Regions from separate parts of the Catellatospora aurea genome, predicted to be linked through region 1. Evidence: riboswitches for the same ligand, from Rfam matches in the RefSeq annotation. Region 1 holds a riboswitch; the other holds the start of a gene.
What was found. A riboswitch is a leader RNA that binds a small molecule or an ion and turns the genes downstream of it on or off. The one in region 1 is predicted to bind cobalamin.
Positions count from the first base shown of each region.

Region 2: linked by a shared signal. The riboswitch ahead of ACFQO7_RS13755 (ABC transporter substrate-binding protein) and the one ahead of ACFQO7_RS10615 (ribonucleoside-diphosphate reductase subunit alpha) in region 1 are both predicted to bind cobalamin.

Region 1 is NZ_JBHTAC010000008.1:111,896-127,716, reverse strand. Features, by position in the region: gene ACFQO7_RS10615 (ribonucleoside-diphosphate reductase subunit alpha) at 1-2,444, opposite strand, end outside; cobalamin riboswitch at 2,640-2,830, opposite strand; gene ACFQO7_RS10610 (rhodanese-like domain-containing protein) at 3,007-3,483, opposite strand; gene ftrA (transcriptional regulator FtrA) at 3,579-4,562, shown strand; gene ACFQO7_RS10600 (BTAD domain-containing putative transcriptional regulator) at 4,768-6,798, opposite strand; gene ACFQO7_RS10595 (M23 family metallopeptidase) at 6,989-7,861, shown strand; gene ACFQO7_RS10590 (peptidoglycan DD-metalloendopeptidase family protein) at 7,902-8,681, shown strand; gene ACFQO7_RS10585 (hypothetical protein) at 8,866-9,339, shown strand; gene ACFQO7_RS10580 (phytoene/squalene synthase family protein) at 9,321-10,205, opposite strand; gene ACFQO7_RS10575 (sugar phosphate isomerase/epimerase family protein) at 10,678-11,682, opposite strand; gene ACFQO7_RS10570 (Gfo/Idh/MocA family protein) at 11,799-13,031, opposite strand; gene ACFQO7_RS10565 (substrate-binding domain-containing protein) at 13,085-14,140, opposite strand; gene ACFQO7_RS10560 (ABC transporter permease) at 14,278-15,369, opposite strand; gene ACFQO7_RS10555 (sugar ABC transporter ATP-binding protein) at 15,366-15,821, opposite strand, start outside.
Region 2 is NZ_JBHTAC010000011.1:165,105-180,925, reverse strand. Features, by position in the region: gene ACFQO7_RS13780 (DEAD/DEAH box helicase) at 1-1,279, opposite strand, end outside; gene ACFQO7_RS13775 (C40 family peptidase) at 1,457-2,848, opposite strand; gene mqnE (aminofutalosine synthase MqnE) at 2,998-4,167, shown strand; gene ACFQO7_RS13765 (hypothetical protein) at 4,171-4,605, shown strand; gene ACFQO7_RS13760 (DUF4229 domain-containing protein) at 4,664-4,969, shown strand; cobalamin riboswitch at 4,999-5,138, shown strand; gene ACFQO7_RS13755 (ABC transporter substrate-binding protein) at 5,242-6,159, shown strand; gene ACFQO7_RS13750 (FecCD family ABC transporter permease) at 6,161-7,189, shown strand; gene ACFQO7_RS13745 (ABC transporter ATP-binding protein) at 7,189-7,956, shown strand; gene ACFQO7_RS13740 (aminotransferase class V-fold PLP-dependent enzyme) at 7,949-9,268, opposite strand; gene ACFQO7_RS13735 (HelD family protein) at 9,457-11,493, opposite strand; gene ACFQO7_RS13730 (metalloregulator ArsR/SmtB family transcription factor) at 11,628-12,197, shown strand; gene ACFQO7_RS13725 (menaquinone biosynthetic enzyme MqnA/MqnD family protein) at 12,272-13,120, shown strand; gene ACFQO7_RS13720 (serine hydrolase) at 13,240-14,184, opposite strand; gene ACFQO7_RS13715 (serine hydrolase) at 14,239-15,246, opposite strand; gene paaA (1,2-phenylacetyl-CoA epoxidase subunit PaaA) at 15,473-15,821, shown strand, end outside.

The DNA of each region.
Region 1 (15,821 bases):
CCGCCGAGCGGCACCGCCGGTTCACCGGCCGACGCCGCGCCCACGGCCGCCGCTCCCAGCAGCGCCCCGTCGCTGCTGCCCGCGCCCGCCGGAGCGTTAAGAAGGTGCCCTTCCGCTACGGAAACCGATGGGAAGGTGCCCTTCCTTACGGTGGTGGGGGTGATGGTGGTGGCGGGGCGGGAGCGGAGGTAGTAGGTGGTCTTGAGGCCTTTTCGCCAGGCGTAGGCGTACATCGAGGAGAGTTTGCCGATGTCGGGGGAGGCCATGAAGAGGTTGAGGGACTGGGACTGGTCGATGAAGGGGGTGCGGGCGGCGGCCAGGTCGATGAGGGCGCGTTGCGGGAGCTCCCAGGCGGTGCGGAAACGGGTGCGCAGTTCGGCGGGGATCTCGGGGATCGCGGCGATGGAGCCTTCGGCGGCGAGGATGCGTTCGCGCAGGGCGGCGCTCCACAGGCCGCGGGCCTTGAGTTCGTCGACGAGATAGCGGTTGACCTGGAGGAACTCGCCGGACAGGGTCTCGCGCTTGAAGACGTTCGCGACCGGCGGCTCGATGCACTCGGCGCAGCCGGCGATCGAGGCGATGGTGGCCGTGGGCGCGATCGCGATGAGCAGCGAGTTGCGCAGGCCGGTGCGGGCCACCTTGGCGGCCAGCTCGTCCCAGGCCCAGGGGCGGGTGCGGGTCGCGTCCGGGTAGTGGTCGGGGTGCAGGACGCCGCGGGCGGCGCGGGTGTCCGCGTACGACGGGTGCGCGCCCAGCTCGGCGGCCAGGTCGGCGCTGGTGTCGTACGCCGCGAGCGCGATCTCCTCGGCGATGCGGGTGGACAGGGCCAGCGCCTCGGGCGAGTCGAAGTCCAGGTGCAACGCGAAGAAGACGTCGGCCAGGCCCATCACGCCCAGGCCGATCGGCCGCCACCGGTTGTTGGCCCCGGCCGCCTCACCCGTCGGGTAGTAGGACAGGTCGATGGTGCGGTCGAGCACGCGTACGGCGGTGCGCACCGTGTCGCGCAGCGCGTCCCAGTCGACGCCGTCGCCGCCGAGGTGCGCGGCCAGGTTGATCGAGCCGAGGTTGCACACCGCCGTCTCGCCGTCGCTGGTCACCTCCAGGATCTCGGTGCACAGGTTGGACAGGTGCACCGTGTTGCCGGCGACCGCGGTCTGGTTGCAGGCGCGGTTGGCGGCGTCCTTGAACGTCATCCAGCCGTTGCCGGTCTGCGCCAGGGTGCGCATCATGCGGCCGTACAGCTCGCGGGCCTGCACGGTGCGCACCGCGCGCCCGGCGGCCTCGGCGGCCCGGTAGGCGGTGTCGAACTCCTCGCCCCACAGGTCGACCAGCTCCGGCACGTCCTTCGGGTCGAACAGCGACCAGCTCGCGTCGGCCTCGACCCGGCGCATGAACTCGTCCGGCACCCAGTTGGCCAGGTGCAGGTTGTGGGTGCGCCGGCTCTCCTCGCCGGTCGAGTCCCGCAGCTGCAGGAACTCGTCCAGGTCGGCGTGCCAGGTCTCCAGGTAGACGCAGGCCGCGCCCTTGCGCCGGCCGCCCTGGTTGACGGCGGCGACGCTGGAGTCCAGCGTGCGCAGCCACGGCACGATGCCGTTGGACAGCCCGTTCGTGCCGCGGATCAGCGAGCCCCGCGACCGGATCCGGCTCCACGCCACCCCGATGCCCCCGGCGTACTTGGACAGCCGCGCGATCTGGCCGTAGCGCTCGTAGATCGACTCCAGCTCGTCGCGCGGCGAGTCCAGCAGGAAGCAGCTGCTCAGCTGCGGACGCCGGGCGCCGGCGTTGAACAGCGTCGGCGAGCTGGGCAGGTACGCCAGGCGGCTGAGGATGGCGTACAGCCGCGCGACCTCGGCGGTGCTGCCCGGCAGCCGCCGCCCGGCGGTGCCCGCGTCGCCGACCTCGCCCGTCAGGCCGCAGGCGACCCGGAGCAGGAACTGCTGGGGTGTCTCCAGCACCTTGCGGGTCATCGGGTGCCGCAGCAGGTAGCGGTCGTAGACGGTACGCAGCCCGAAGTATTCGAAGCGATCGTCGGCGGCCGGGTCGACGAGCTCGGCCAGCTCGTCCGCGTGGGCCGCCACGAAGGCAGCCAGGTCGTCGGCGAGCAGCCCGGCCGTGTGCGCGGCCCGCACGGAGCTCGGGAAGTCGGTGACACCCTGAGTGGCCGCCTCCGCGGTGATGTGCACGGTGAGCAGCCGCGCCGCGAGCCGGCTGTACGACGGCTCCTGGGCCACCAGGGCGGCGGCCGTCTCGACGGCCCGCAAGCGCAGGTCGGCCTCGGTCGCGCCGGGCCAGACGCCGGCCGCCACCGGGGTCAGCACGGCCGCGTGGTCCACATCGGGCAGCCCTTGCGCCGCCTCGGCGAGCAGTGTCGCGAGCGACGCGGTGAGCGGCTCCGCGTCGGCGGTGCCGGCGTCGGCGGTGTTGCGGAAGGTGGTGCTGGTCAAAGTGTGCGCTCCCCCTCGTCGAAGCGCGGGAGGGCACGCGAACGGCACCGACCCGGCTGGTCCGGGCGCACGCCATCCACCGAGGACCATCCCGCGCGGTCCGGTGTCGCGGCCCCCCGCCCCGCCGCGCAACGGCGCGGTCGGCACAGTGGGTCGCGGGCGCGTCGCGGAACCGTCCGCGGCACGCACGCCGGCAGGTCTTCGGGCTCGTGGGCGCGGCCTGGCGGCGTGGTGCGGACACCGTGCTGCCGTGGACCCCCTACGCCGTCGCTTCCCAGGCCGGACCGGCCCAGTGCTGTCCGCTCCCCTCTTCGCGGGAGGAGGGCGGGACGGCTTCGTTCCCACTCACCGCTGCGGGGCAGCTCCGGAATCGCACCGGATTCCCTCAGCGCGGGCCGCCTGACGGCGGCTCGCGCGCACCCCGAAACCCGGCCCCGAGGGGGCCGGAGGGGTGGACCAGCGATGCCTTCACACTACATCTAGTGGCACGCAGACAACAGCGGCCCCATATAGGCTCGGCGTGTCGTCGATGGCCCACCCTCACCGGCATCGATGCGGGCGGTCAGCAGGCGCAGGCCGCGCCGCTCGCGGGGGCCGTCAGCGGGTCCACGTCGTTCTTGCGCAGCCCGAGGAACGTCTGCGTGTCGAATCCCTCGCGGACCCAGTACTCGTACCCGCCGAGCATCTCCTTGACCTGGTAGCCCAGGCGGGCGAAGGCCAGCGCGGCCCGGGTCGCGCCGTTGCAGCCCGGCCCCCAGCAGTAGGTGACCACGACGCTGCCGGCCGGCACGAGCTCGGCCGCCCGTGCCGCGATCTCGGCGGTGGGCAGGTGCACCGCGCCGGGCAGGTGCCCCTGCTCCCACGCCTCCAGCGAGCGGGAGTCGACGAGCACGAAGCCCGGCGCGCCCGAGGCCAGGTCGGCGTGCACATCGGACACGTCGGCCTCGAACGACAGGCGGGCGGCGAAGTGCGCGGCGGCGACGTCGGCGGCGGCCGGCGGAATGCCGAGCACTGCGGAGGTGGTGGCAACGGCGGACATGTGCGGCTCCTTCTGGTCGGTCACTGGATCCATCCTGTCGAGCAGGCCGGATCGCCAGAAGTGGCGAGAACGCCGCTGTCCGCTAAGATCTCGCCATGGGTACGCCCGTGACACTGGAGACCCGCGCCCGGCACCGGATCGCGGTGCTGGCCTATGCCGGGATGGCGCCCTTCGAGCTGGGCTGCGTGGTGGAGGTGTTCGGCCTGCCCCGCCCCGAACTCGACGTCACCTGGTACGACCTCGACGTCTGCGCCGAGACGCCGGAGCCGATGGCGGCCGTCGGCGGCTTCTCGATCACCGCCCGGCACGGCCTGGACGTGCTGGCCGCCGCCGACACCGTGATCGTGCCCGGGGTCGCCGACGTCCGTGCCGAGGTCTCCCCCGCGCTGGTCGAGGCCCTGCGCACCGCCGCCGACCGGGGCGCGCGGATGGTCTCCATCTGCTCCGGCGCGTTCGCGCTGGCCGCGGCGGGCCTGCTGGACCGCCGGGCGGCCACCACGCACTGGAAGTACGCACCGCTGCTGCGCGAGCGCCACCCGCTGGTCGAGGTGACCCCCGACGTGCTCTACGTCGACAGCGGGCAGGTGATCACCAGTGCGGGGAGCGCGGCAGGGCTGGATCTGTGCCTGCACCTGGTGCGCCGCGACCACGGTGCGCAGATCGCCAACACGGTCGCCCGGCGGCTGGTGCTGCCGCCGCACCGCGACGGTGGTCAGGCACAGTTCATCGAACTGCCCGTGCGCGACGTCGTCGACGACGACGGCGTGGCCCGCGCGATGGCCTGGGCGCTGGACCACCTGACCGAGCCGCTCACGGTGAACCTGCTGGCCGCACACGCACGCATGTCCCCGCGCAGCTTCCTGCGCCACTTCGCCCGGCACACCGGCACCAGCCCGATCCGCTGGCTCATCGACCAGCGGGTGGCCGCGAGCCTGCCGCTGCTGGAGACCTCCGACTCCCCCGTCGAGCAGGTCGCCGCCGCGGTCGGGTTCGACTCACCGGCCACGTTCCGGCACCACTTCAGCAGGTGCATGCGCACCTCACCGTCGTCGTACCGGCGGACGTTCCGTGGCCGGTGAGCCGGGTCAGCCGGTCAGCAGCACTCGATCGAGTACTTCGGCGCGGCCGACGCCGGTCCGGCGACCGCGAGGCCGACGCCCGTGGCGGCTACGGCCAGCAAAGCCGCGATCAGAGTGACGATGGTCTTGCGCATGGTGCGACTCCCTTCACCTGATGGATCCCTTCACCGGTCAATACCGGCCAGGCCCCCGGTCAGGTGGGTGCTCACATCGGATGAACGCGTGCCATCTCCACGGTGGACTGCAGTCGCCGGGCCTCGGCCAGGTACGCGTCGGACAGGCCGAACCGCTCGTCGCCGCGGTGCAGCTCGCCCAGCCGGCGCGCGGTCTGCGCCTGGGCGCGGCGGTCGCCGATCCGCTCGAAGATCTCCAGGGCCTGGGTGAGCCGCTGCACGGCCACCTCGGGCGCCTCCAGCGAGGCCAGATCGGTCAGACAGTACGCCTCGCAGTGGGCGTCGCCGAGCACCGCGAACCGGTCCAGCGCCGCGATCAGGTCCGCCCGCGCGAGGGCCGGCTCGCCGTTGCGCAGCCGGAGCAGGCCCAGCTGGCGGGTCAGCAGCGCGGCCCGGTGCTCGTCACCGATCTCCTCAGCCAGCGCCAGCCCCGCGGTGAAGTCGTGGTACGCCTCGGCGAGATCGCCCTTGGCGAGCCACACCATGCCCAGCGCCCCGCGGGAGTACGCCTCGCCGTGCCGGTGCCCGAGCAGCCGGTATGCCTCCAGCGCCTGCCGGTAGCAGTCCAGCGCCTCGTCGTGCTCGGCCCGGATCCGGTGCCCCGTGCCCAGCCCGGCCAGCGCCGCGGCCTGCCCGCACAGGTTGCCCAGCCGGGCGAACAGCAGCCGCGACCGGCTGAACGCCTCCGCCGCCTCCTCGTAGTGGTCCCGGTAGAGGTGCAGCTGCCCCAGCCCGCGCAGGGTCACCGCCTCACCGAGCAGGTTGCCCTGCGCCCGGCAGGCCGACAGCGCCGTACGGTGCGTCTGCTCCCACTCGGCGGTGTGCCCGCCCATGTCGCACCAGGCCACCATGGCGTGGGCGAGTTCCCAGGCCAGATCGGACAGCCCGTTGGCGGCGGCCGCCTCGACCGCGCCGAGCAGCGCGTCGCGTTCGGTCGCGAACCAGCGCACCGGATCGCCGGCCAGCTCCGCGGCACCCGGCACCGGCCAGCGTGCCGCGACGGTGACGCCGGGGCCGAACACCTGCCGCGGCAGCCCGGCGGCGGCACGTTCGGCCAGGGTGAGGTAGCCGCCGAGCGCGCGGGTCAGCGCCGCGCCGATCGCCTCCCCGGGCAGGTCCGGGGCCAGCAGGCCGACCAGCACCGGCAGTCCGTAGCGCGGCTGGTCGAGGTCGTCGGTGCCGGTGGACCGCAGCAGCCGGGCCCGGTCGAGCGCGCCGAGCACCTCCGTCGCATCCGGCCGGTCCAGCAGCGCGGCCGGCACCCAGCCCGGTGCGGCGGGGATGCCCAGCCGGGCCAGGCCCCGCAGCACCAGCGCGGCCGCGCCGTCCAGCCGGGTGCCCAGCACCGCCGGGCCCTCCTGTTCGACGAGCAGGGTGCGGTGCAGGCGGCGCAGCGGCTCGCCCGGCTCCACGCCCAGCTCCTCGGTCAGGGTGCGGCGCGCGGTGGCGTACGCCGACAGCGCCTCGGCCCGGTGCCCCGCGTCGCGCAACGCGGTCACCAGCAGCGACCACGCCTCTTCGCGCAGCGGCTCCTCGGCGATCAGCCGGCGCAGCTCGTCGACGGCCGCCGCGGGCTGCCCGGCCTCGATGCGCAGCCGGGCCCGGGTCTGCCGGACCGCCCGCCGCCGCTCCACCAGCCGGTCGATCTCCGCACGCCACAGCGGTGAGGCGGGCAGGTTCTCGACCGGCTCACCGCGCCACAGGCCCAGGGCCGCGTCGAGGCTGTCCGGGTCACCGCCGCGGGCGTACTCCTCGAAGCGCAACAGGTCCAGCTCGCCGCAGTCCAGCTCCAGCCGGTATCCGGGCGCCTGCCTGCGCAGCCGGTCCTCACCCAGCCGGGTGCGCAGCGCGCTGACATAGGTCTGCACGTTGGCCAGCGCCGACCGGGGCGGGTCCTGCCCCCACAGCACCTCGATCAGCTGGTCCACCGACACGGTGCGGCCGTGGTTGAGCGCGAGGGTGGCCAGCAGCTGGCGCGGCTTCACACCGCCGACAGGTGCGTCGAGGCCGCCCAGGGTCAACTCGAAGGAGCCCAGGATGCGCAGTTCCAGCCGGTCCGACACGCCAAACCCACCCACACGATCCGTGATCGATCGCCTGAGCCTACGCGCGCTCGGCTGATCGGACCAGAGCACTCGGCTGAACGGCTGTAGGGGTTCTGGAGAAACGTTGGAGAGCTTGTCGCAACGCTGTGAACACACCCCGCAGTCACGGGCCTCCTGTTCCACCACCCCACGGAAGGGAATCGTCCATATGCGACCAACACGACTGTTCGCCGGCGCCGCAGCGCTGGTCATAGGCCTGGCCGGTGCGGTCCTGCTCGGCAGCCCCGCGCAGGCCGCGCCCGCCTTCCAGCTGCCCTTCCCCTGTGGCCAGACGTGGAACGGCAACAGCACCGGCAGCAGCGCCCACGTCTCCTGGGAGATCGACTTCAACCGCGGCTCCACCGCCACCGCAGACCTCGGCGACACCGTGGTCGCCGCCGCCGCGGGCACCGTCGAGGTCTCCGCCCACCAGGGCTCCGTCAACGGCTACGGCAACCTGATCGTCATCGACCACGGTGGCGGCTACTTCACCTACTACGCGCACCTGGACACCCGCGCCGTCACCGCGGGCCAGGCGGTGCTGCGCGGCCAGGCCATCGGCTCGGTCGGCAACACCAGCAAGCCGGGCAACGGCATCTCGCCGCACCTGCACTACGAGGTGCGCTACCCGGACCGGTCGCAGTCGCACATCATCAAGGCCGTCTTCAACGGCAGCACCTTCGGCTACGGCTCGGCCAACGTGACCAGCAACAACTGCGCCACGTCGTACGACCCGGCGGCCGAGTGCGGCAGCGGGTTCCAGGTCATCGACTCGGTGAAACTCGGCAGCGCGGGCACCGCGAACCTGCTGTGGAAGGGCTCCACCAGCCAGAACTGCGTCATCACCCTGAAGATGGCCAGCGTGGGCACCCCCACCACCACCAGCGCGTTCCTGGAGCCGCAGGGATCCAGTAGAACCACCGACTCAGGCAGCTTCTCCTACTACGCAGGGCCGGTCATCCGCACCGCACCCGACTGCGTGAAGTGGGGCGGCAGCGCCGGCGGCACCAGCTACACCTCCGGCTTCGAACACTGCGCCTGATCCCTTTACCCCCGCAACCACTTCACCAGAGGAGCACCCAGTGCACGTCAAGCGTTTCCTGGGGCTGGCCGTGACCGCCGTGGCGGTCGCCGCGGCAGTCCTGGTCGAGGCCTCGCCGGCGATGGCCGCCCCGACCTTCAAGGTCCCCTTCCCCTGCAACCAGGTGTGGTCGGGCCAGACCCGCACCAACCACAGCCCCGCCAACGCCATCGACTTCAACCGCACCGACGACCAGGGCGACCCGGTCGTGGCCAGCGCGCCCGGCACCGTGGACGTGGTCACCAACCTCGGTGACACGAGCTACGGCAAGTACGTGCGGATCAACCACGGCAGCGGCTACACGACGTACTACGCGCACCTGAACTCGTTCAACGTGTCCGTGGGCCAGACCGTCAAGTACGGCACCGTGATCGGGTACGTCGGCACCACCGGCGGCTCGACCGGCCCGCACCTGCACTACGAGCAGCGCTCCGGCGGCTCCGCCATCCAGATCAAGTTCAACGGCGTGACCGCGCTCTACTGGGGCACCAAGAACTACACCAGCGACAACGGCTGCGGCGGCGGCGCGGCGCAGGGCACCGTCAACACCGCGGGCTCCCCGCTGACGGTGCGCTCCGGCCCCGGCACCGGCTACGCGTCGGTGGGCACCGTCAACGACGGCGCGACCGTCTCCATCCAGTGCCAGACCACCGGCACCACGGTCACCGGCACCTACGGCACCAGCAACATCTGGGACCGCATCGGCTCGGGTCGCTTCATCTCCGACGCCTACGTCTACACGGGATACGACGGCTTCATCCCCGGCGTCCCCCGCTGCTGAGACCAAAGGAAGGGCACCTTCTTAACGCTCCGCGTTAAAGAAGGTGCCCTTCCTAACGCCTGACCCCCTTTGACCTGCGGTGCAGCGGCCGGAGCGGCGAACCGAGCAGCTGCCCCGCCAGACGGCCGCAGCCGCGAATCCCGCGGGGGCAGCGCTTCGCCGCGCGCGTTGTTACCGTCTGCCGGTGCCGCACCGATCCGCAGCCGTCCTGGTCGCCGTGTTCGCCCTGACCGCCCTCACCGGATGCGGCGAGGCGTCGCCGCCCGCACCCGCCGGTTCGCCGTCCGCCGTGGCCGCACCGGCGTCGACCCGGGACCCCGTGGCCGAGCTGTCCCGCACCACGTGTGACAGCGCGGAATTCTCCACCGTCCGGTTCTTCACGCCTTACGTCGAGGCACTGCTCGCCTACACCGACAGCCTGGCCGGCGGTGACGAGGCGGAGCAGCGCCGCCGGGAGCGGGCCGTGCGCGACGCCGTCGCCCCCTGGGCCGCCGTCTACCGCGAGTACGCCGGCCGCGACATCGATCCGCGGCTCCAGCACTTCTTCTCCGACCTGGCCGACGACATGGTCAAGACCGAGCCCTCGGGGCAGCTGCCCGACACGCAGAACCTGGTCAAATCCGAATGCACCCGGTTCGGCTACCTGCCCGCGGCCTGACCGGTCAAACCGCGGGCCAGCAAGGCGATCCGCCTGCCCCGCCCCACCACGGCCCTGCGGGCGAAGACATCGTGGTCCGCGCGCTCGATCTCGTCGAGGATCGCGCCGTAGACCAGGTACGCCGTGCGCACACAGGTGCGGGAGGCGCCCGGTAGCAGGTCGAGGCCGGGCCGGGCGGCGGCGTAGTGGGTGCGGGCGCGAGTGATCTCGTACGCGATGAGGCTCTTGATCTGCGGTGTGGCCCGGCCGGCCACGGCGGCGGAGCGCAGGTCGGCCGTGCTGACGCCGAACCGGGCGAGGTCGTCCTGCGGCAGGTAGACGCGGTCGCGGGCGAGGTCCTCGGCGACGTCGCGCAGGAAGTTGGTGAGCTGGAACGCCAGACCGAGCTGCCGCGCGGGCTCGCGGGCCGCGGCCGGATCGGCGGGGCCGAGGATCGGCAGCATCAGGGTGCCGATGACGGCCGCCGAACCCTCCATGTAGGACAGCAGCGCCGGGTAGTCGGCGTACTCGCGCACGGTCAGGTCCATCGCCATGCTGTGCAGGAACGCGGCGAAGTCGGCCGGGTCCAGGTCGAAGACCTCGACGGTGTGCAGCACGGCAGGCAGCAGTGGATCGGTCACGGAATCACCGCGCAGCCCGGCCAGGAAGCGCTCGGACCAGTCACGCAGCCGACGCGCGCGGTCGGCGGGGGTCCCCGTGTGGGTGCGGTCGACGATCTCGTCGGCGTACCGGGCGAAGCCGTACAGCGCGTGCACGTGCGGGCGCTTCCAGGCGGGTAGCAGCCGGGTCGCGAGGAAGTAGCTGCGGCCGTGGCTGCGGTGCAGGTCTCGGCAGCGGCGGTACGCCTGCGCCAGCTCGGCCGGGATCGGGGCGGCACCCGCTGGGACGCGTCGCGGGTCGGCGTCGGCCGGAATGCGGTCGGCCGCCATACCCACCTGCCGCACCGCCGCTGCTCCCCCCACACCTCTGCCGCCCAGGCATTCGCACAGGCCACAGCCATCCTAGGCACGAGACGCCGCCGGCCTGCCACCGGGCGGCCGCAGAAGATCGCTGTCTCAGGTCAAAAGGTGAGGTTGGACCGCAGATCTTGACCGGAAACAGCGATATTGCCGCGACCGCCGCCCTTCGGGCCCGGCTTCCGCACACGCTCCCGGAGCGGCACCGGCCCGCTGCCGGATCGCCGCAGGCTGCGGCTCTGCCGCGTTAAGAAGGGCACCTTCTGCAACGCATAGCGTTAAGAAGGTGCCCTTCCTTTGTCTCGGTGGTGCCGGAGGGAGCGGCGTCACGCGGTGGCCCGCCGGCCGTCACGTGGGAGCAGCGGCCGGCGGGGGCCAGGGCTCAGTCCGAGCTGAAAGCCGCGTCGAACGAGGCGGTGGGCGGGTCGAAGAGCAGACCGCGCACGAACTCCAGGGCCTGGGGAGCGCCGACGAGGCGGTCCATGCCCGCGTCCTCCCACTCGATGGAGATCGGGCCGGTGTAGCCGATCGAGTTCAGCGCGCGGAAGCAGTCCTCCCACGGCACGTCGCCGTGGCCGGTGGACACGAAGTCCCAGCCCCGGCGCAGGTCCGCCCAGGGCAGGTGGGACGACAGGATGCCGCGGCGGCCGTCGCCCATGCGGACCTTGGTGTCCTTGCAGTCCACGTGGTAGATGCGCTCGGCGAAGTCGAGGATGAAGCCGACCGGGTCGCAGCCCTGCCACACCATGTGCGACGGGTCCCAGTTCAGGCCGAACGCGGGCCGGTTGCCCAGCGCGTCCAGGGTGCGGCGGGTGGTGTGGTAGTCGTACGCGATCTCGCTGGGGTGCACCTCGTGCGCGAAGCGCACGCCGACCTCGTCGTACACGTCGAGGATCGGGTGCCAGCGGCGGGCGAACTCCTCGTAGCCCGCGTCGATCATCGACTGCGGCACCGGCGGGAACATGGCCACGAAGTGCCAGATCGGCGAGCCGGTGAAGCCGACGACGACGTCCACGCCGAGCTTGGCGGCGGCGCGGGCGGTGTCGGCCATCTCGGCGGCGGCACGCTGGCGTACGCCCTCGGGCTCGCCGTCGCCCCAGATGCGGGCGGGCAGGATCCCCTTGTGCCGCTCGTCGATCGGGTTGTCGCAGACCGCCTGGCCGACCAGGTGGTTGGAGATCGCGTAGACGCTCAGCCCGTACTTGTCGAGCTGGGCGCGCTTGCGCGGGATGTAGGTCTCGTCCGACAGCGCCTTGTCGACCTCGAAGTGGTCGCCCCAGCAGGCGATCTCGAGGCCGTCGTAGCCCCACTCGGACGCCAGTCGGCAGACCTCCTCGAACGGGAGGTCTGCCCACTGGCCGGTGAACAGGGTGATGGGTCGAGGCATGTGTTCGCTCTCCGATCGTGTGCGGGAGTGCCTGGTGCGTCGAGCGGAAGTCGGGTGGGTGAGAGGGCCGGTCGGTCGGCGTCCGACCGGCCCTCCCACGTTCAGTGCCGGTGCGGTCAAGCCGCGACCGGGAAGGCGGGCTGCGCCACCTCGGTCCAGGCGGACCCGGACTCGGCGGAGTGCTGCACCGCGTCGAGCACGAGCTGCACGCCGAGCGCCTCCTCGAAGGAGGGGTGAGGGTCGGTGCCCTCCGCCACGGCCTGCACGAAGTCGCGCATCTGGTGGGTGAAGGAGTGCTCGTACCCGATGATGTGGCCCGGCGGCCACCAAGCGGACAGGTACGGGTGCTCCGGCTCGGTGACCAGGATCCGGTTGAAGCCCTGCTCGGCGGCCGGCTTGGTCGCGTCGTAGAACTCCAGCTCGTTGAGGCGCTCCAGGTCGAACACGAGCGAGCCGAGCGAGCCGTTGATCTCCACGCGGAGGCCGTTCTTGCGCCCCATCGCGAAGCGGCTGGCCTCGTACGTGGCGATGGCCCCGCCGGACAGCCGCGCCGTGAACAGCGCCGCGTCGTCGACGGTCACCTGGCCGACGGCCTGGCCGTTGCCCGAGGCGGACAGGCCGCTCGTCTCGCTGGGGATCGGCCGCTCCTTGATGAACGTCTCGGTCAGCGCGCTCACCCCGGTGATGCGCTGGCCCGTGACGTACTGGGTCAGGTCGATGATGTGCGCGCCGATGTCGCCGAGCGCGCCCGACCCGGCCCGCTCCTGCTGGAGCCGCCAGACCAGCGGGAACTGCGGATCGGTGATCCAATCCTGCAAGTACACGGCACGCACGTGGCGGATCACCCCGAGCCTGCCGGCGGCGATCATCTGACGCATCAGCGCCGCCGCCGGCACGCGCCGGTAGTTGAACCCGCACAGCGTACGAATACCCGACTCCCGCGCCGCGGCTGCGGCATCGACCATCGCCCGGGCCTCCGCCACGGAGTTCGCCAGCGGTTTCTCGCACATGACGTGCTTGCCCGCCGCGAGGGCGGCGATGGTGATCTCGGCGTGGCTGTCGCCGGGCGTGCAGACGTCGATCACGTCGATGTCGTCCCGGGCGATCAGCTCCCGCCAGTCCGTGACATAGCCGTCCCAGCCGAGCTTGTCGGCCGCCTCGGACACCTTGGCCTCGTCACGGCCGCAGACCGCCGCCATCCGGACCCGCAGGGGCAGGTCGAATGCGCGGTTCACGGTGCGCCACGCCTGTGAGTGCGCGGCGCCCATGAACGCGTAGCCGACCATGCCGACCCGCAGTGTCCGCTCTGCGGACAAAGGGGCGCGAGTCTTGTTGTCGTTTGTGGACACGGGGTGGGCTCCTCCGTTACCGAGCCCGCTGGTGCGGGCGAACCATGTCGGGCTTAGAAACCGAGCTTGAGGTACGTGCTCGCGTTCTCTTTCGTGATCGTCTCGGAAGCCAGGATGATCTCCTTCGGCACCTGCAGCTCCACCAGGTCGGACATGCCCCGGCCCTGGCCGATCAGGCGGGCCAGCGAGATCGCCGACGACGCCATGGACGGGCTGTAGGTGACCGTGGCCTTGAGCACGGTCTTGTCGGCGGCGATGTCCTCGATCGCCTTCTTCGAGCCGGCGCCGCCGACCATGAAGAACTCGCTGCGGTTCGCCGCCGTGATCGCGGCCATCACGCCGATGCCCTGGTCGTCGTCGTGGTTCCAGATCGCGTCGATCTTGGGAAGCGCCTGCAGCAGGTTCGCTCCTTCTTTCTGGCCCGAGTCGGCGGTAAAGCGCGCCGCGCGGCGGTTGGCCACGGTGAAGCCGTAGGTGGCCAGCGCGGCCTTGAAGCCCGCGCTGCGCTCCTGGGTCAGCTCCAGCTCGTCCATGCCGGCGATCTCGCCGATGATCGGGCTGGCGACGTTCTTCGCCTTGAGCGCCTTGCCGATGTAGTGACCGGCGGCCACGCCCATGCCGTAGTTGTCGCCCTTGATCTGCAGGCGGTAGGCCAGCGCGTCGGGGAAGGCACGGTCCAGGTTCACGACCGGGATGCCCGCCTCCATCGCCTTGAGGCCGAACGCGTTGAGCTCCTTGCCGTCGTGCGGCAGCAGCACGATCACGTCGGGCTTCTCGGCGATCAGGGTGTCCAGCGCGGCACGCTGCGCCGCGGCGTCCTTGCCCGCCTCGACCTGCTTGAACGTGACGTCCTTGTACGCCCCGGCCTGCGCCTTGGCGTTGTTGGTGATCGCCGCGATCCAGCCGTGGTCGGCGGCCGGGGCGGAGAAGCCGATCGTGACCGCCTTGCCGGCGGCGGCGTTCGGGTTTTCGGTGTCGGCGCCCTTGGTCTGCGCCGGGGTCGGCGTCTGCTCGTTGCTGGTGCAGGCGGTGAGCAGGGCGCCGGCGGCGATCGCCGTGCCACCGAAGAGGAGCCGGCGGCGGGACGTGTCCGGAATCGAGTTGGTCATCACGACCTCCTGGTCGTCGCGAGGGTGTGTTCGGTCTGGCGACCGTCGCGTTCGACGGTCACCCCAGGTGGAGCGGGCTGTGCGGTGATGGAACCTCAAGCCGGGGCGGGCCGATCGGGCCGCCCGCCCCGCGGCGGTCAGGTCTGCGGTTTCGCCCGGGTGAGACCGTGCCTCCGGGCGAACTGCGTGAGCGACGAGAACCGCACCTGCTGGAGAAGGACCGCGACCACGATGATCGCGCCCTTGACCATGTTCTGGACCTCGGTGGGCAGGTTGGCGATGGCGAACAGGTTGGTGATCGCGGAGAACACGATCACGCCGAACAGCGAGCCGATGATGGTGCCGCGGCCGCCGGACAGCAGCGTGCCGCCGATGATCGCCGCGGCGATCGCATCGAGTTCGTAGAGTTCGGCCGCGGCCGCCTGGGACGAGGTGGCGAGCGAGGTGAGCATGATCGCGGCGATGCCGCAGCACAGGCCCGAGAGGGCGTACAGCAGCATGGTGTGGCCGCGGACGTTGATGCCGGCCAGCCGGGCCGCCTCGGCGTTGCCGCCGATGGCGACGGTGCGCCGGCCGAAGGTGGTGCGGTTGAGCAGCACCCAGCCCAGCCCGGCGACCGCCAGCAGGATGATGACCAGCAGCGGGATGCCGACGATCCGGGTGGTGGCGATGCTGTTGATGAACTGGTCGCCGGAGATCTGGGTCTGCTTGCCGGAGATCTGCGCGGCCAGGCCGCGCGCCGCCACCAGCATCGCCAGGGTGGCGATGAAGGGCACCAGCTTGCCGTACGCGATGAGCACGCCGTTGACCAGGCCCGCGCCGATGCCGACGGCGACCGCCGTGAAGATCATGCCGACCGGGCCGAAGCTCTGCGTGGCCAGCGTCGTGGCCCACACGCCGGACAGCGCGATCAGCGCGCCGACGGACAGGTCGATGCCGCCACCGATGATCACGAAGGTCATGCCGACGGTGACCACGCCGATCGCGGCCGCCTGGGTCAGGATGACCATGATGTTGTTGACGACCCAGTCGGCGTCGCTGTAGAGGTCGGGCCGGATGTACGCGCCGATCGCGAACAGCGCCAGCAGCACCCCGACCAGGCCCAGGTTGCGCCGCATCGGCTCCTGCGCCTCGTCCTTCCACCAGCTCGTCTTCACGACGCGCTCGTCAGCGGCGTGGGGCGGGTGCCCCCCGGGCGCCTCCACCTTCTCCTCGCTGGACACGCTCATGCGGCCACCTCTTCAGTCGTCGCGGCGGTCAGCGATCCCGCCATAACCAGATCGAGTACGTCTTCCTCGTTGATGTCGGCCGCGGGCGCTTCGCGCACCACCCGGCCCTCGCGCATGACGAGGACCCGGTCGGCCAGGCCGAGCACCTCGGGCACCTCGCTGGAGACCAGCAGCACCCCGACGCCGTTCGCGGCGAGGTCGCGGATCACCTGGTAGAGCTCGGCCCGCGCGCCGACGTCGACGCCGCGGGTCGGTTCGTCGAGCAGCAGCAGACGGGTGCCGCCGAGCAGCCACCGGCCGACGACCACCTTCTGCTGGTTGCCGCCCGAGAGCGTGCGCACGGCCCGGCGCACGTCACGCGGGCGCAGTTCCAGCTGGTTCGCCACCCGCATGGCCTCGTCCTGCTCCTTGCCGGCGTCGGTGAACCCGGCGGTGGCGTACGAGCTGAAGTT
Region 2 (15,821 bases), on a different contig from region 1:
CCATCATCGAGATGGTGGAGCGGCGCTGCTTGGGCAGCACCAGGGTGGCCACCGCGCCCGACTCGCCGGCCCGGGCGGTGCGGCCGGCCCGGTGCAGGTAGTCCTTGGGGTCCTTCGGCGGGTCGATGTGCACGACGAGCGAGACGCCGTCGACGTGGATGCCGCGGGCGGCGACGTCGGTGGCGACGAGGACGCTCATCCGGCCCTCCTTGAACTGCGCCAGGGTCCGCGTACGGACACTCTGGGTCTTGCCGCCGTGCAGGCCGCCGGCCCGCACGCCGACCTCGCGCAGCTGCTCCACCAGGCGGTCCACGCCCATCTGGGTGCGCGCGAACATGATCGTCCGACCCGGACGGTTCGCGATCGCCGCGGTGACCTTGAACTTCTCCTGCGGCGGGATCAGCAGCATCATGTGGTCCATGGTGGACACCGACGCCTCCGCGGGGGCGGTCGAGTGCGTCACCGGGTTGTTCAGGAACCGCTTGACCAGCGTGTCCACGTCACCGTCGAGAGTGGCCGAGAACAGCAGGCGCTGGCCGCCGGCCGGGGTCTTGGCCATCAGCTCGGTGACGTCGGGCAGAAAGCCCATGTCGGCCATCTGGTCGGCCTCGTCCAGGACGGTGACCTCGATGTCGTCCAGCGCGCAGGCGCCGCGCTGGATCAGGTCGCCGAGGCGGCCCGGAGTGGCGATCATCACGTCGAGCCCGCGCTGCAGGCCCAGGATCTGCCGGTCGTACGGCACGCCGCCGACCGCGGTGCCGGTGTACAGCTCCATCGCCTTGGCCAGCGGGCGCAGCGCGTCCGCGACCTGCATGGCCAGCTCGCGCGTGGGCACCAGGATCAGGGCCTTGGGGTGGTGCGGGCGGGCCGGCTTGCCCTCGGCGATGCGCGCCAGCAGCGGCAGTCCGAAAGCGAGGGTCTTGCCGGAGCCGGTCTGGCCACGGCCGAGCACGTCGCGTCCGGCCAGTGCGTCCGGCAGGGTCGCGGCCTGGATCTCGAAGGGCTGGGTGATGCCGGCCCGGGTCAGCTCGCGCACCATGGCACGCGGCAGGCCGAGCTCGGCGAAGGTCGGGACGCGCTCCGTGACGGCCTCGTCGGCGGCGGTGTCCGCAGCCTCGACGACGTCCGTGACGGTGGTGGCGGTCGCCGCTGCGGCGTCCGTCTCGGCGGCGGCCTTCGCGGCCGCGGCCTTGCCCTCGGTATCAATGTTGATCTCGAAGACGGACGGGAACAGGGCAGGGTCGTGCATAGTCAAAGCGAAACCTCTCGGGTGGCGCATCCCCGCGCCGCGCGGCCTCGTGCCGCTGCAAGTCACCCGCAGGAACGCTCAAAAGCGCGCCGAGCGCGCCCAGAACAACCCGATGAGTGTACCGGGCGTTGCGGTCACTGGCGCCCGAATAACACGACGGTGTAGTGGGCGTCACCCCGAAAGGCCATTGCTGCGGGGTGACGCGCGTCACGCAGCGGGCACCGGGTCGGGGCTCGGCGACGTCGACTCGGCCGGCTTCGGGCTCTCCGCCGGAGGCAGCGGGGACGGCGACTCGGCCGGCGGCTTCGGCGACGGCGAGGTGCTGGCCGGAGCGCTCGGCGAGCTGGACGGCGAGGTGCCGGTCGTCGGGCTCGGCGAGGTGGTCTTGGTCGGCGACGGCGTGGGGCCGTGCGTCGGGTTCGGCTGGTTCGGGGCGGGCACCGCGTCGACCACCCGGGTCGCGAAGTCGATGCTGCCCAGGCTGACCGACGCGCGCCGCACCACGTCGCCGGTGCGCGGCGAGTGGACCATCCAGCCGTCGCCGAGGTACATGCCGACGTGGTGGATGGTGCGCCAGTCGTTCGGGTCGGTGGCGAAGAAGACCAGGTCGCCGGGGAGCAGCGCGTACTTGCTGACCGTCTTGGCGCGGGTGCCGTAGTACTGGTCCTTGGCGACCCGGTTGAGGGTGATCCCGGCGGCCTTGTACGACGCCAGCATCAGGCCGGAGCAGTCGTAGGTGTTCGGACCCTCGTCGCCCCAGCGGTAGGGCTTGCCGCGCTGGCTGAGCGCGAACAGGACGGCCTTCTGCGCCTTGGCCGCGGCGACCAGGCCCGCGTTGCTCTTGCCTGGGCTGTAGTTGCCGAGGTTCTGCTCCTGGATCTCGCGCAGCCGGTCCGCTTCGGACTGGAGCTCGGCGAGCCGCCGCTTCAGCTCCAGGAACGCGACCTCTTTGCGCTTGAACTCCTTCTCCACAGCCGAATACGCCGTGGAGGCGTCCTGCTCGGCGGTGATGGCCGTGGTGAGCACCGTGTAGGCCTGGCGCTCGGCCTGCTGCGCGGTGGCGAGGTCGTTGAGCACCGCCTCGGTCTCCGGCGTGGACTCGGTGCGCGGGATCAGCTGACCCAGCTCGCCGAGCGAGTCGCCCAGCCGCGGCGGAGCCTTCACGGCTGCCTGGTATTCGGCGACGGCCGCGGCCTCGGCGGCCTCCTTCGCCACCCGCAGCGTGTCGGCGGTGGCCCGCCAGGCGTAGTCGGCCATCGCCTTGGCCACGACCGAATTGCTGTAGGCCTGGTAGAGCTCGCTGCGGCGGGCGCCGAGCACGGACAGCTCCAGCTCGGCGGCGCTGTACTGCGCCAGCAGCGCGGCGTGGGCGGTCAGCGGCTGGGTGCGGGGCATGCTCAGCGAGCCGAACGGCAGCGTCGGCAGCCCGTCGGGCTGGGGGCGCAGACCGGCGTCGGGAATCGAGGTGATCTTCGAGCCGATCGGCGGGTCAGCGGCCGCGGGCATGGCGATGCCACCGGCGATGAGCGCGCTGAGAACAGCCGAGCCCACCGCGACCTGACTCTGCCGTCGAGCCTGCCCGCTGCGACGCTTGGACATCGTTGGCCCCGTCCTCCCCGTTGGTCCCACAAGGTTCCTACCGGAAATCAGGATCGCTGTCGACCCTTCTGTCCCGGTGGCGTCAAGCTGAACAGCAGCTGTCAAGGGCAGCAGCAGGCACGTCGGCGGCACGTCGTAGGCTCACTGCCATGGACGTTGGTTTGAAGCGGGAGCTGGAGCAGAAGGTCTACGCCGGGGAGCGGCTCAGCCGCGAGGACGGCGAGGCGCTCTACGCGAGTGACGATCTGGCCTGGCTGGGGCGGCTCGCGCACCACGTCCGGACGGAGAAGAACGGCGACCGGGTGATGTTCAACGTCAACCGGCACCTGAACCTGACGAACGTCTGCTCGGCCAGCTGCGCCTACTGCTCCTTCCAGCGCAAGCCTGGTGAGAAGGACGCCTACACCATGCGGGTGGAGCAGGCCGTCGCCAAGGCGCTGGAGATGAAGGACGAGCAGCTCACCGAGCTGCACATCGTCAACGGTCTGCACCCGACGCTGCCGTGGCGCTACTACCCGCGCGTGCTCAAGGAGCTCAAGCAGGCGCTGCCGAACGTCAAGCTGAAGGCGTTCACCGCGACCGAGGTGCAGTGGTTCGAGAAGATCTCCGGCCTGACCGCCGACGCGATCCTCGACGAGCTGATGGAGGCGGGCCTGGAGTCGCTGACCGGCGGTGGCGCCGAGATCTTCGACTGGGAGGTCCGGCAGCACATCGTCGACCACGCCTGCCACTGGGAGGACTGGTCGCGCATCCACCGCCTGGCGCACAGCAAGGGCCTGCGCACCCCCTCGACGATGCTCTACGGCCACATCGAGGAGCCGCGGCACCGCGTCGACCACGTGCTGCGCCTGCGTGAGCTGCAGGACGAGACCGGCGGCTTCACCGTCTTCATCCCGCTGCGCTACCAGCACGACTTCCACGACAGCGCGGACGGCAAGATCCGCAACCGGATCCAGGCGCGCACCACGATGGCGAGCCCAGCCGAGTCGCTGAAGACGTTCGCGGTGTCCCGGCTGATGCTGGACAACTTCGACCACATCAAGTGCTTCTGGGTCATGCACGGCCTGTCGCTGGCCCAGCTGTCGCTGAACTTCGGCGTCGACGACCTGGACGGCTCGGTCGTCGAGTACAAGATCACGCACGACGCGGACTCGTACGGCACGCCGAACACCATGCACCGCGACGACCTGCTCCACCTGATCTGGGACGCGGGCTTCAGCCCCGTCGAGCGGGACACCCGCTACCAGGTCGTCAAGGAGTACGGCGCGCCGGTCAGCATGGCCGAGCGGCGCAGCGAGCCGCAGCAGGTCTGGGCCTGACGGGTGGCCGATCCGCAGAGCCCGGCCGAGGAGCAGCGCAAGGGCCCGCGGCGGGACGCGTCCGGGCGCATCGTCTCGCTCACCGACCTGGTGGCGTACGCGCTGGCCGGGTTCGCCATCAGCGTGCTCGGCATGGTCGCCTTCGACGGACTGTTCGCCCTGCTCGGCATGGGCGAGTTCGGTGACCTCACCGGCTGGCTCGCGGTGATCTTCCCGGCGATCATCTTCGTCGAGCAGTTCAAGGCGGCGGCGGGCCACCGCGGGCGGCTCGCCGTGGCCCCGGCCGCCGGTCTGGCGGCCGTGGTGCTCGGCGTGCTCGCGGTGGGCGTGGCGTCGGGATTGCCGCCGCTGGTCTCCGGCGGGCTGGGCGCGCTGGTCACCACGGTGGTGTACGCCGTGCTCTGGCACCTCGGCCTGGCGGCCGCCGAACGGGGCTGACCGGCCTCTCGCGCGGGGCTGACCGAGGCCTGGCAGGTTCGGCGGCTACCCTGGACCGGTGAGTCCTGCTGTCAAGTACACGCTCGCCAGGCTGATGCTCTTCCTGGCCGTCTTCGCCGCGCTGTGGTTCGTGCCGAACCTGAGCATGCTGCTCAAGCTGATGATCGCCATCCTGGTCTCGGCAGCGGCGAGCTATTTCCTGCTGCGCAACCTGCGTGACGACGTGGCTGCCCAGGTCGAGGGCGCGGTGGACCGCCGCAGGGCCGAGAAGGACCGGCTGCGTGCCGCCCTGGCCGGCGAGACCGAGCCCGGCGAAGACGTGCCCGCCGCCGAGGCCGAAGAGGTCCACAAGACCCAGGCGTGATGAGCCTGCGCACATCCTCCACTCCGCGTCGCGAGCATCGGCACGGGTGTGTATTAGCGTGTCGGCTGACTGTCCCGCAGCGAAGCCGGTGTGAACCCGGCGCTGTCCCGCAACTGTGATCCCACCTCGGTGGGCGAGCCAGGTCGCCTGCGGCAGTCGCGAACCACGCTCTCGAGGAAGGGCGTCTCGCGGACCGGGCTGCCCCACCTGATCGGGCCCTGTCGGCGAAGGACCTGCCTCGACCGATAGGAGGATCAGTGCGTACCCGTTTCCTGTCCCGCCGCGCGTTCGGCGCGCTGGCCGCCGCCGGCCTCGTCGCCGTGCTCGGTGCCTGCGCCACGAACGACCCGGCGACCCCTACCCCGTCGAGCGCCGCCGCGGCGTACCCGGTGACCGTCGGCTCGGTGACCCTGCCCGCGCAGCCGGTGAAGATCGTGTCGCTGTCGCCGACGACGACCGAGATGCTCTTCGCGATCGGCGCCGGCGGCCAGGTCGTCGCCGCCGACGACAACTCGAACTTCCCGGCGAACGCGCCGAAGACGGAGCTGTCCGGCTTCCAGCCCAACGCCGAGGCCGTCGCCGCCAAGAGCCCCGACCTGGTCGTGCTCAGCACCGACGCCAACAACGTGGTCGCCCAGCTGACCACCCTCAAGATCCCGGTGTACGTGGCTCCGGCCGCCGTGACGCTGGACGACACGTACCAGCAGCTCGCCGAGCTGGGTGAGCTGACCGGGCACAAGACCGAGGCCGCCGCGCTCGCCCAGCGGATGAAGGACGACATCGCCAAGCTGGTCAAGGACCTGCCCAAGCGCGCGACCCCACTGTCCTACTACTACGAGCTGGACCCGACGCTGTACTCGGTGACCTCGAAGACGTTCATCGGCTCGCTGTTCGAGCTGGCCGGGCTGGAGAACGTGGCCGACGCCGCCGACACCAAGGGCAGCGGCTACCCGCAGCTCACCGCCGAGTCGCTGGTCAAGTCGAACCCTGACCTGATCTTCCTGGCCGACACCAAGTGCTGCCAGCAGAGCCTGGACACCGTCAAGGCCCGTGCGGGCTGGGCCGGCATGACCGCGGTCAGCAAGGGCCAGGTCATCGCGCTGGACGACGACATCGCCTCGCGCTGGGGTCCCCGCGTCGTCGACCTGATCCGCGCGATCGTCGACGCCGCGAACAAGGTCCCGGCCTGACGTGACGACACTGCGACCGGCACGGCTGCGTCCCGGGTGGCTCGCCGCCGGGATCGGAGCCGTGCTGGTCGCGCTCGTCGCCGGGGTCGCCCTGGGCCCGGTGACGCTGCCGCCCGGCTCGGTCGCCGCCGAGCTGCTCAACCTGATCCCCGGCGTGGACCTGCCGTCGGGGCTGAACGAGCGCGAGATCGCCATCATCACCGAGCTGCGGCTGCCCCGGGTGGTGCTGGGCCTGCTGGTCGGCGCGATGCTGTCCCTGGCCGGCGGCTGCTACCAGGGCGTCTTCCGCAACCCGCTGGCCGACCCGTACCTGCTCGGCGTCGCCGCGGGCGCCGGGCTCGGCGCGACCATGGCGATCGCGTTCCGGGCCGGGGCGGTGCTGCCGCTGGCCGCGTTCGCCGGGGCGGGTATCGCGGTCGTGGTCACCTACCTGCTCGGGGTGGCCGGCGGGCGGGACCGCTCGTCGGCGACGCTGATCCTGGCCGGGGTGGCCGTGTCGAGCTTCCTCGCCGCGATCCAGACCTACCTGCTCCAGCGCAATGTGGACACCATCCGCGAGGTGTACTCCTGGCTGCTCGGGCGGCTGGCCACCAACGGCTGGCACGAGGTGACGCTGCTGCTGCCGTACTCGGTGGTCACCACGGTCGTGGTGCTGGCCCTGCGCCGGGAGCTGGACGTGCTCAGCGTCGGCGACACCGAGGCGGCGAGCCTGGGCCTGCACCCGCAGCGCTCCCGGTTGATCCTGCTGGCCGCGGCCTCGCTGGGCACCGCCGCCGCGGTCGCCGTGTCGGGGCTGATCGGCTTCGTCGGCATCATCGTGCCGCACGTGGTGCGCCTGCTGGCCGGTGGTTCGTACCGCTCGATCCTGCCGCTGTCGCTGCTGTTCGGCGCGGCCTTCCTCGCCCTGGCCGACCTGGCCGCGCGCACCCTGATCGCCCCGGGCGAGCTGCCGATCGGCGTGGTCACCGCGTTCTTCGGCGCCCCGTTCTTCATCCTCGTGCTGCGCTCGACCCGGCGGGTGAGCGTCTGATGCTGGCCGTCGAGGACGTCCGGGTGACCCTGGGCGACGCCGAGATCCTGCACGGCATGGACCTGACCGTGGCCTCCGGCGAGTGGGTCACCGTGATCGGCCCCAACGGCGCGGGCAAGTCGACCCTGCTGCGGGCCGTGGGCGGCGCGGTGCCACACCACGGAAAGATCATCATCGACGGTACGCCGACCAGCGCGCTGCCACGCCGCCGCCGCGCCCAGCTCGTTGCGACCGTGGCGCAGCAGCCCGTGGTGCCGCCCGGGATGCGGGTGCTCGACTACGTGCTGCTCGGGCGCACCCCCTACATCGCCCCGCTGGGCCGTGAGTCGGCGCAGGATCTGTCCATCGTGGAGCAGGTGCTCGACTCCCTGGAGCTGCGCCGGTTCATCGGCCGGGAGCTGGAGACGCTGTCCGGCGGCGAGCGTCAGCGGGTGTTCCTGGCCCGTGCGCTGGCCCAGGGCGCGCCGCTGCTGCTGCTCGACGAGCCCACCTCGGCCCTGGACATCGGCCACCAGCAGGAGGTGCTCGAACTGGTCGACCGGCTGCGCAAGGAACGCGCGCTGACCGTGCTCGCCACCATGCACGACCTGTCCGTGGCAGGCGAGTACGCCGACCGCCTGGTGCTGCTGGCCGAGGGCAGGGTCGCCGCCGACGGGCCGCCGGAGCAGGTGCTGACCGAGGAACTGCTCGCCCTGCACTACCGTGCCCGGGTGCGGGTGATCGCGGGCGAGTTCGGCCCGATCGTGGTCCCGGTCCGCGTCAACTGATCTCGCGTACCGCCGCGAGCGCCCGGTCCACGTCGGCCTCGTTCGTCACGATGCTCGTGCCGAACCGCAGGTAGGACGGGTTGTACGGGGTCGTGCTGGTGATGACGTCCTTGGCTGCCAGCACCGAGACGGCCGCAGCCGGACTCATCGACTTCAGCTCGCAGCAGACGAGTCCCGCACTCAGCTCGGGAGACTTCGGCGTGATCACTGTGACGCCGTCGATCCCGGCCAGGCCTTCCTTGAGCCGGGTGGCCAGCTCGGTCGTACGCGACGCGACGCGGGCGCGGGTCAGCGCGGCGTGGAAGTCGAACGCCTGCTCCAGCGCCCACAGGTGCTCGAAGTTGTGGTAGCCGCCAGGCGACGCCGACGGCGCGGGCAGCGCCGGGTCGAAACCCAGCCAGTGCGCGAACCCGGCCTGCTCGAAGGTGGGGATGGCGGGCCGGAACCGGGCCCAGGCCTCGGGGCGGCCCCAGATCATCCCCGTGCCGCGCGGCCCGAACAGCCATTTGTGGCAGCCCGAGACGAGGAAGTCGCAGCCCAGGTCGACGGCGCTCGCGTCGACCGCGCCGAAGCCGTGCACCCCGTCCACGCACAGCAGCGCCCGCCGGTCCGGCGGCAGGTCGCGGTTGTGTGCGGAGAGCACGTCGGCGATCGCCCGGATCGGCATCCGCAACCCGGTGCTGGAGTGCACCCAGGTCACCGCGACGATCCGGGTGGCCGGGGTGAGCGACTTGGCGACGGCCTGCGCGATCTGGTCGGTGCTCGCGGTGGCGGGCTCGGCGAACAGCCGCACCCGGCGGACCGTCACGCCGTCGCGGGCCGCGCGCAGGCGCAGGGACTCGTGCGTGGAGTAGAAGTCGTGCTCGGTGGTCAGCACCTCGTCGCCGGGCCGTAGCGCGATCCCGCCGTAGAGCAGGCCGAGGCCCATCGTGGTCGAGTCGGTGAAGTAGACGTGGTCGCCGGATCCGCCGAGGTACTTGCCCGCCGCGAGGTGCAGCCGCTGCCGGGCGTTCTCCTCCTGGGCGTGCAGGTAGCCGACCGTGTCCTTGTCCAGGCCCTCGCGGTGCCGCGCGATCGCCGCCCGTACGTCGGCCGGCGGACTGGCGAACACGAAGGCGGCGAACTGCGCCTTGGCCGTGTCCAGCAGGAACTGCCGCCGCACGCTGTCCCAGCTGGTCGGGTCCAGCGGTGCGTACACCGGCGGCGGATTCTCGACGACGGCGTCCTCGTCGCATGCCGACAGTGCGCCCAGCGCGGCGGTGGCGGTCAATCCGCCCAGCAGCCCCCGACGGCTGACAGAGAGCTCACCCATCGCCATATCGGACCACGCCCGCCGCCTATGTGCCACCACCCGTTGACCCGATCCGGCTTGCGAGCGGCACCCGCGTAGTCCTCGGTGAGCGTCTACATCTTTTTTGATGTGGCCACATCAAAAAAGATGTAGACGCAGCCGGACATGCTTGCTCGCGCGGAGCCGTCAAGCGGTCGCGCCGGTGCGGGTCAGACGCGCAGGGGTTCCGGGAGGGGTTCGGTGTGCAGGACGATGAGGCTGGTGACGGCGCGGGTGAGGGCGACGTAGAGGCGGTGCAGGCCGCGCGGTTCGGCGGCGACGATGGCGGCGGGTTCGAGCACGATCACGTGGTCGTACTCCAGACCCTTGACCATGGTGGCGGGCACGACGGTGAGGCGGCCGTCGCCGTCCAGCTCGGACGGTTCGAGACCGGCCGCGTGCAGGGCGTCGAGCACGTCCGGCACGGCCGCGTCGGCGGCGATGACGCCGACCGAGCCCTCCCGGGTCAGCGCGGTCCGGGCCGCGGCGACCACGTCGGCGGACTCGGTGACCTCCAGCGAGCCGTCCCGGCGCAGCGAGCGGGCGGGTGGCACCGCGACGTCGAGGGCGGGCAGCAGCCGGTTGGCCAGCGCGACGACCGCGGCCGGGACCCGGAAGCCGGTGCTCAGCGGCACGATGCGGCCGTCGGGGCGGCCCAGGTGGCCGAGCATGTCGCGCCAGTCGCGGGCGGCCCACGGCGTGGTGCCCTGGGCGAGGTCGCCGAGGATGGTCAGCGAGCCGTGGCCGCTGCGCCTGGCCAGCGCTCGCGCCTGCATCGGGGACAGGTCCTGCGCTTCGTCGACGACGATGTGCCCGAACCCGGCGGGCCGGTCGAGCAGCCCCGCGATCTCGTCGGCCAGCACTGCGTCGGCCGCGGTCCACGGGGCGGTACGCAGGCTGCGCGGCGGTTTCGGCCAGTGCAGCAACTCCTGCTCGTCGGGGGAGAGTAGCCCGTCGGCGGCCCGGCTCAGCGCTTCGGCGTCGGTGTAGAGGTCGGCCAGCAACTGCTGCGGGGTGACGGCGGGCCAGCAGTGGTCCAGCAGGTCGGCCACGGCCTTGACCTTGCCCATCTTGCGCAGCCAGGAGTCCGGCGGGGAGTCGCCGCGGCGGGCTTCGGACTGCCGTTGCAGCAGCCCCACCACCCGGGCGCGCACCCGCTCCCGGCCCAGCGCGTACGGCGGCTGCTCGCGGCGGACCTCGTCGACGACCCGGCGCAGCACACCCTCGTCGACGCGCCAGCGGTAGGAGCCGTCCGAGACGGTGATCGGGCCGGCGGGGCGGGCGATCCGGGCCCACAGGGCGCGGTGCAGCACCTGCGCCATCCGTGCGTCGTGCTTGAGCGTGGCGGCCGCGACGCCGTCCTCGGCGCGGACCGGCAGGTGGTCGAGCAGCTCGGCGACGGTGGACTGGGACACCTCCAGCTCGCCGAGGGCGGGCAGGACCGCGGAGATGTAGTGCAGGAACGCGCGGTTCGGACCGATGATCATCACGCCGGACCGGCGCAGCCGCTCCCGGTGCAGGTAGACCAGGTACGCGGCGCGGTGCAGGCCGACCGCGGTTTTTCCGGTGCCGGGCGCGCCCTGTACGCAGATGGTGTCCTCCAGGTCGGCGCGGACCAGTTCGTCCTGCTCGGGCTGGATGGTCGCGACGATGTCGCGCATCGGGCCCACGCGGGGCCGCTCGATCTCGGCGGTGAGGATGGCGCTGTCGGTGCCCAGTTCCTGGCCGCTGTCGAGGTGCTCGTCCTCGAAGCTGGTCAGCGCCGTGGTGCCGCCGGCCCCCGCGGGCGACCAGCCGAACCGGCGGCGGACCGCCACTTCCTGCGGATCACGGACGCTGGCCTGGTAGAAGCGGCGCGACATGGGCGCGCGCCAGTCCAGCACCAGCGGCTCGCCGACCGCGTCGGAGACATGCCGCCTGCCGATGTGCCAGCGCTCGGCGCCCATGGTCAGCTTGCCGAAGAACAGCGGCACGGCCGGGTCGTCGGAGAGTTCCTTGATGCGCTGCGCCATCTGGCGGCCGAGCTGCTCGGCGGTGTACGCGTCCCCGGCGACCTGGTCGCCGACGGAGAACAGCTGCTCGGCGCGCTCCCGCATGGCCTTCAACGCGGCGCGCGAGGTGACCAGGTGGGCGCGTTCGGCGGCCAGCTCGTCGGAGGTCGCGATCGTGGTGGATATCTCAGGGGCGGTCGGTGCTTCGGCGCTCATGGCCGTCCTCTCGGGTGAGAAAGATCGGCCGCCCGGCGCTGCGCTTGGAAGATAAGCGCTGTCGGCAGTGCCCTTCACAATCGACCGACCATGGTAGCTGTCATCGACGGGCAGTCACGTGATTTTCTTTACCGGTGAGCTCTGAGGGACTGCTGAAGATCACCGACCCGTCGGTGATGCGGGCGCTGGCGCATCCGGCCCGTATTGCGATCATGGATCACCTCTCCGCCACCGGTGAGGACGCGACGGCCACCGAGTGTGCGGAGATGGTCGGCCTGTCCCCCAGCGCGACCAGCTACCACCTGCGGGCGCTGGCCAAGGCGGGGCTGATCGAGGACGCGCCGAGCCGGGGCGACGGCCGGGAACGGGTGTGGCGGGCCCGCACCCGCGGCTGGTCCCTGGAGATCGGGCCGGACGGCGGTTCCGAGGCCCGCGCGGCCGAGAGCGCCGTGGCCGGGGTCTTCCTGGCTCAGGGCGACGAGCGGGTGCGCCGATGGCTGTCGCGCTCGCACGAGGAGACCACGCAGTGGTACGACGCCGCGCTGATGAGCGAATTCGGCATCGTCATCACCGCCGAGGAGCTGACCGCGCTCACCGACAAGATGGCCGAACTGCTGGAGCCGTACAAGGTGAGCCAGCGCCAGGAGGTGCCCGGCGACGCACGGCGGGTCACCTGCCAGATACGCGCGGTGCCGGTCGACTGACCGGACACGCCACAGGTCACAACCGCCGCGGGCACCGCCCGAAGGGTCGCCCGCGGCGGGTAGGCTCCCTGATCATGAACGCGGTGCAGCGTCCCCGGGTAGGGCACATCCAGTTCCTGAACTGTCTCCCGATCTACTGGGGACTGATGCGCTCAGGCGCCCTGATCGACGTCGAGCTGCGCAAGGACACCCCCGATCGGCTGAGCGAGGCGCTGGTCGCCGGCGACCTCGACATCGGCCCGATCTCGCTGGTGGAGTACCTGCGCCACGCGGACGAACTGCTGCTGCTCCCCGATCTCGCGGTCGGCTCGGACGGCCCGGTGCTGTCGGTCAACGTCGTGTCCACCAAACCGCTGCAGGAGCTGGACGGCACCCGGGTCGCGCTGGGCAGCACCTCGCGCACCAGCGTGCTGCTCGCGCAGATGCTGCTGCTGGAGCGCTACGGCGCGAGCCCCGACTACTTCACCTGCCCGCCCGACCTGACGCAGATGCTGCTGGAGGCCGACGCGGCCGTGCTCATCGGCGACACGGCGCTGCGTGCGCTGTTCGAGGCGCCCAGGCGCGGGCTGGCGGTCACCGACCTCGGTCAGGCCTGGCGCGAGTGGACCGGACTGCCGATGGTGTTCGCGGTGTGGGCGGTCCGGCGCGACTTCGCCGCCGCGCATCCCGGCCTGGTCAAGGACGTGCACCAGGCGTTCCTGCGCTCGCGTGACCTGTGCGTGGACAACCTGGACGAGGTCGCCGCGTCGGCGGCCCGCTGGGAGCCCTTCGACGCCGGCACGCTCGCCTCGTACTTCCGCGTGCTGGACTTCTCGCTGGGCGGTCGGCAGATCAACGGGCTGCGCGAGTTCGCCCGCCGCGCCGCACTGGCCGGCCACGCCCCGGCCCTGCCCGACGGCGGCCCGGAGTTCATGGAGCTGTAGTCCCGGCTCGCGGGCGGGCACGCCTTGATCGCCGGACTTGCCTGGCACCTGTGCATACCTTGGGCGCGAATAAGCCCAGCTGCCTGGCAAGTCGGGTGATCTCGGGGTGCCGGGCGGGGTCAGACCAGTTCGGTCTTGGTGCGGAGCTGGGTGGCGACGGACTTGGCGATCTCGCCGCCGTGGGTCCAGGACGTGCTCAGCGGGAAGCGGGTCAGCACGGCCATGGTCCAGTCGTCGCCCAGGGCCAGGCAGTTGACGTTCCACTCGCTGGTGGCCTGCCGGTCGACCCAGCCGTTCTTGATGGCGATGCGGGACTGCTCCGCGGCCGGGAACGCCTTGCGGATGCCGAAGTCGCCGGTGCCGCGCACCGCGCGCATCTCGCCGACGAGGTAGCTGGTCCAGGTGGGTCCGGCGGCCCGGCCGGTGCCGATGGCGTGCGCGATGCGGCAGGTGTCGCGGGCGGACAGCCGGGTCGTGCTCCAGCCGTCGCCCGCCTTGGAGTCGGTCAGCCCGCAGACGTCGATCAGGCGCGCGATCGTCGCCGAGCGGCCCAGCTCCGCGTACAGCGTGGAGGCGGGGCCGTTGGCGCTGTCGCGGATCATCGTGCGAATCTCGTTCATCCGGGTCGAGCTGGGCGTCTGACCTGCCTCGGCGGCGCGGCGCAGGTAGTCGGCGGCCAGCCACGCCTTGATCATCGAGGCGGTCATGTTGGTCTGGTTGAAGTTCTTCGAACCGACGATCTTGCCGGTCTTCCGGTCCATCAGCGCCCAGCTCCACCAGGCACTGGTCTTCACGGTGACCAGCGCGCCCGCCTCCGGGGCGGTCAGCACGTCCACTTCCGCGTGCGCGAGTCCCGGCCGCCCGGGCTGCACCGGGACGCTGCGGGCGATCGCGGACTCCGGGCTCGCGGAGGCGCTCGGCGACACGGCCGGTTCCTGCCAGTTGGCGGCGACGGTAGATGCGTCGCCGCCGCGGCCGGCCAGCCAGAAACCACCACCGGTCAGGGCGGCCAGTCCGGCGGTGCCGGCCAGCAGCATGCGTCGACGGGAGAACAGCTCTGTCATGAGGGGGAACTCCGGGGAGGGGGAGGCGGGGGCGCGGAGGGGTGGTCCGCCGGGTCAGGTCAGCGGTGGCGTCACCAGCTGACGCGCCACGGAGGCGCAGACGTCGGCCCCGTACTGCAGGCCGTTCTCGACGGGGTAGCGGGTCATCACGTTCATGATCCAGTCATCGCTGATGGCGAGGCAGTTCAGGTGCCAGTTGCTGTCGGCGCCGATGGCCGTCCAGCCGTTCTTGATGGCGAGGGTGCGGGCGAGGGTGTCCGGCACGCCGTCGATGATGCCCCACCGGCCGCCGCCCGTGGTTGCGAACTGCTCCTCGGCGGCCGTCGTACCGGTCACCTGGCGCATCTCGGAGAGCACCCAGCTCGTCCAGGTCGGGCCCGCGGCGGTGCCGTCGGCGACACACTGCGCCAGCCGGACCGCGTCGCGCGGGGACATCTGGGTGCGGCTCCACCACTGGTCGAACAGGGTGGTGTCGGTCAGGCCGCAGATGTCGATCATCCGCTGGACGACCTCGTTGCCGCCGCCGGACAGGTAGAGGGCCTGCGCGGCGCGGTCGTCGGAGTGCCTGATCGCGGCGCTCGCGTCGGCCAGCTCCTGCGGGGTCACGGTCTGGCCGGACTCGGCGGCCCGGCGCAGATGGTCGGCGACCAGCCACACCTTGATCATCGACTCGGTGCTGCTGGTCTGCGTGGCGTTGCGAGACGCGATGAGCTCGCCGGTGTGCCGGTCGAGCATGGCGTAGCCGATGAAGTCGCCGGTGAAGGCGAGGTTGACCCGGCCCGCGGTCAGCGACCGACTCGGCCGCTCGGCAGCGCGGGCGGAACCGCCCTGTTTCGCGGCGGCGGGCTTCGCGGCGCTGGCGGCCGGGGCGGGAGCCGTGGTGGCCGACGGGGCCGCGGCGGGCACGGCGGTGGCGGCCGGGGGCGGGGTCTCGCCTGCTTCTGCGCTCACCCGGACATTCTGCGAGCCGGTGAGAGCGGCGGCGGCCCTAGGGGCCACCAGTGCGAGGACCAGAACGCCCAGCGCGATCGTCGCGGCGAGGAGGGGGGTACGGCGGCGCATGTCGAGAGGTGCTCCCGTTCGACGGCATTGTCGTGGGTCGCCCGGGTATGGGGTGGTCCCGGATTGGCAGCAACGGTAGGTCGCACCGCGCTGAGCTGCCATATCCGAGTCTTGCTCGCGCTCATTCCCCGTGCCAGCGGTGACGCAGGTCACGTCGGGCCGGGCACGGGAGCGCTGGTTGTGACAGTTGTTGCGCCGATACGCGCAAAGCTGTAACACTGGCCGCATGGAGACGGGTATGCCGGGCGTTGCCGGCGCGGAGAGCCTGCTCGGCGAGGTCGAGGAGGCGGAGGCCGCGCTGCGCGAGGCCGCCGACCGGGCGCTGGACGGCGAGGCGTCGTTCGAGGCCGTGATCGCCGCCGATCAGAAGATCGAACCGCGGGACGCCATGCCCGACGCGTACCGGGCTGGGCTGATCCGCCAGATCGCCCAGCACGCGCACTCCGAGATCATCGGTATGCAGCCCGAGGGCAACTGGATCAGCCGGGCCCCCTCGCTGCGGCGCAAGGCGATCCTGCTGGCCAAGGTGCAGGACGAGGCCGGGCACGGGCTCTACCTGTACGCCGCCGCGGAGA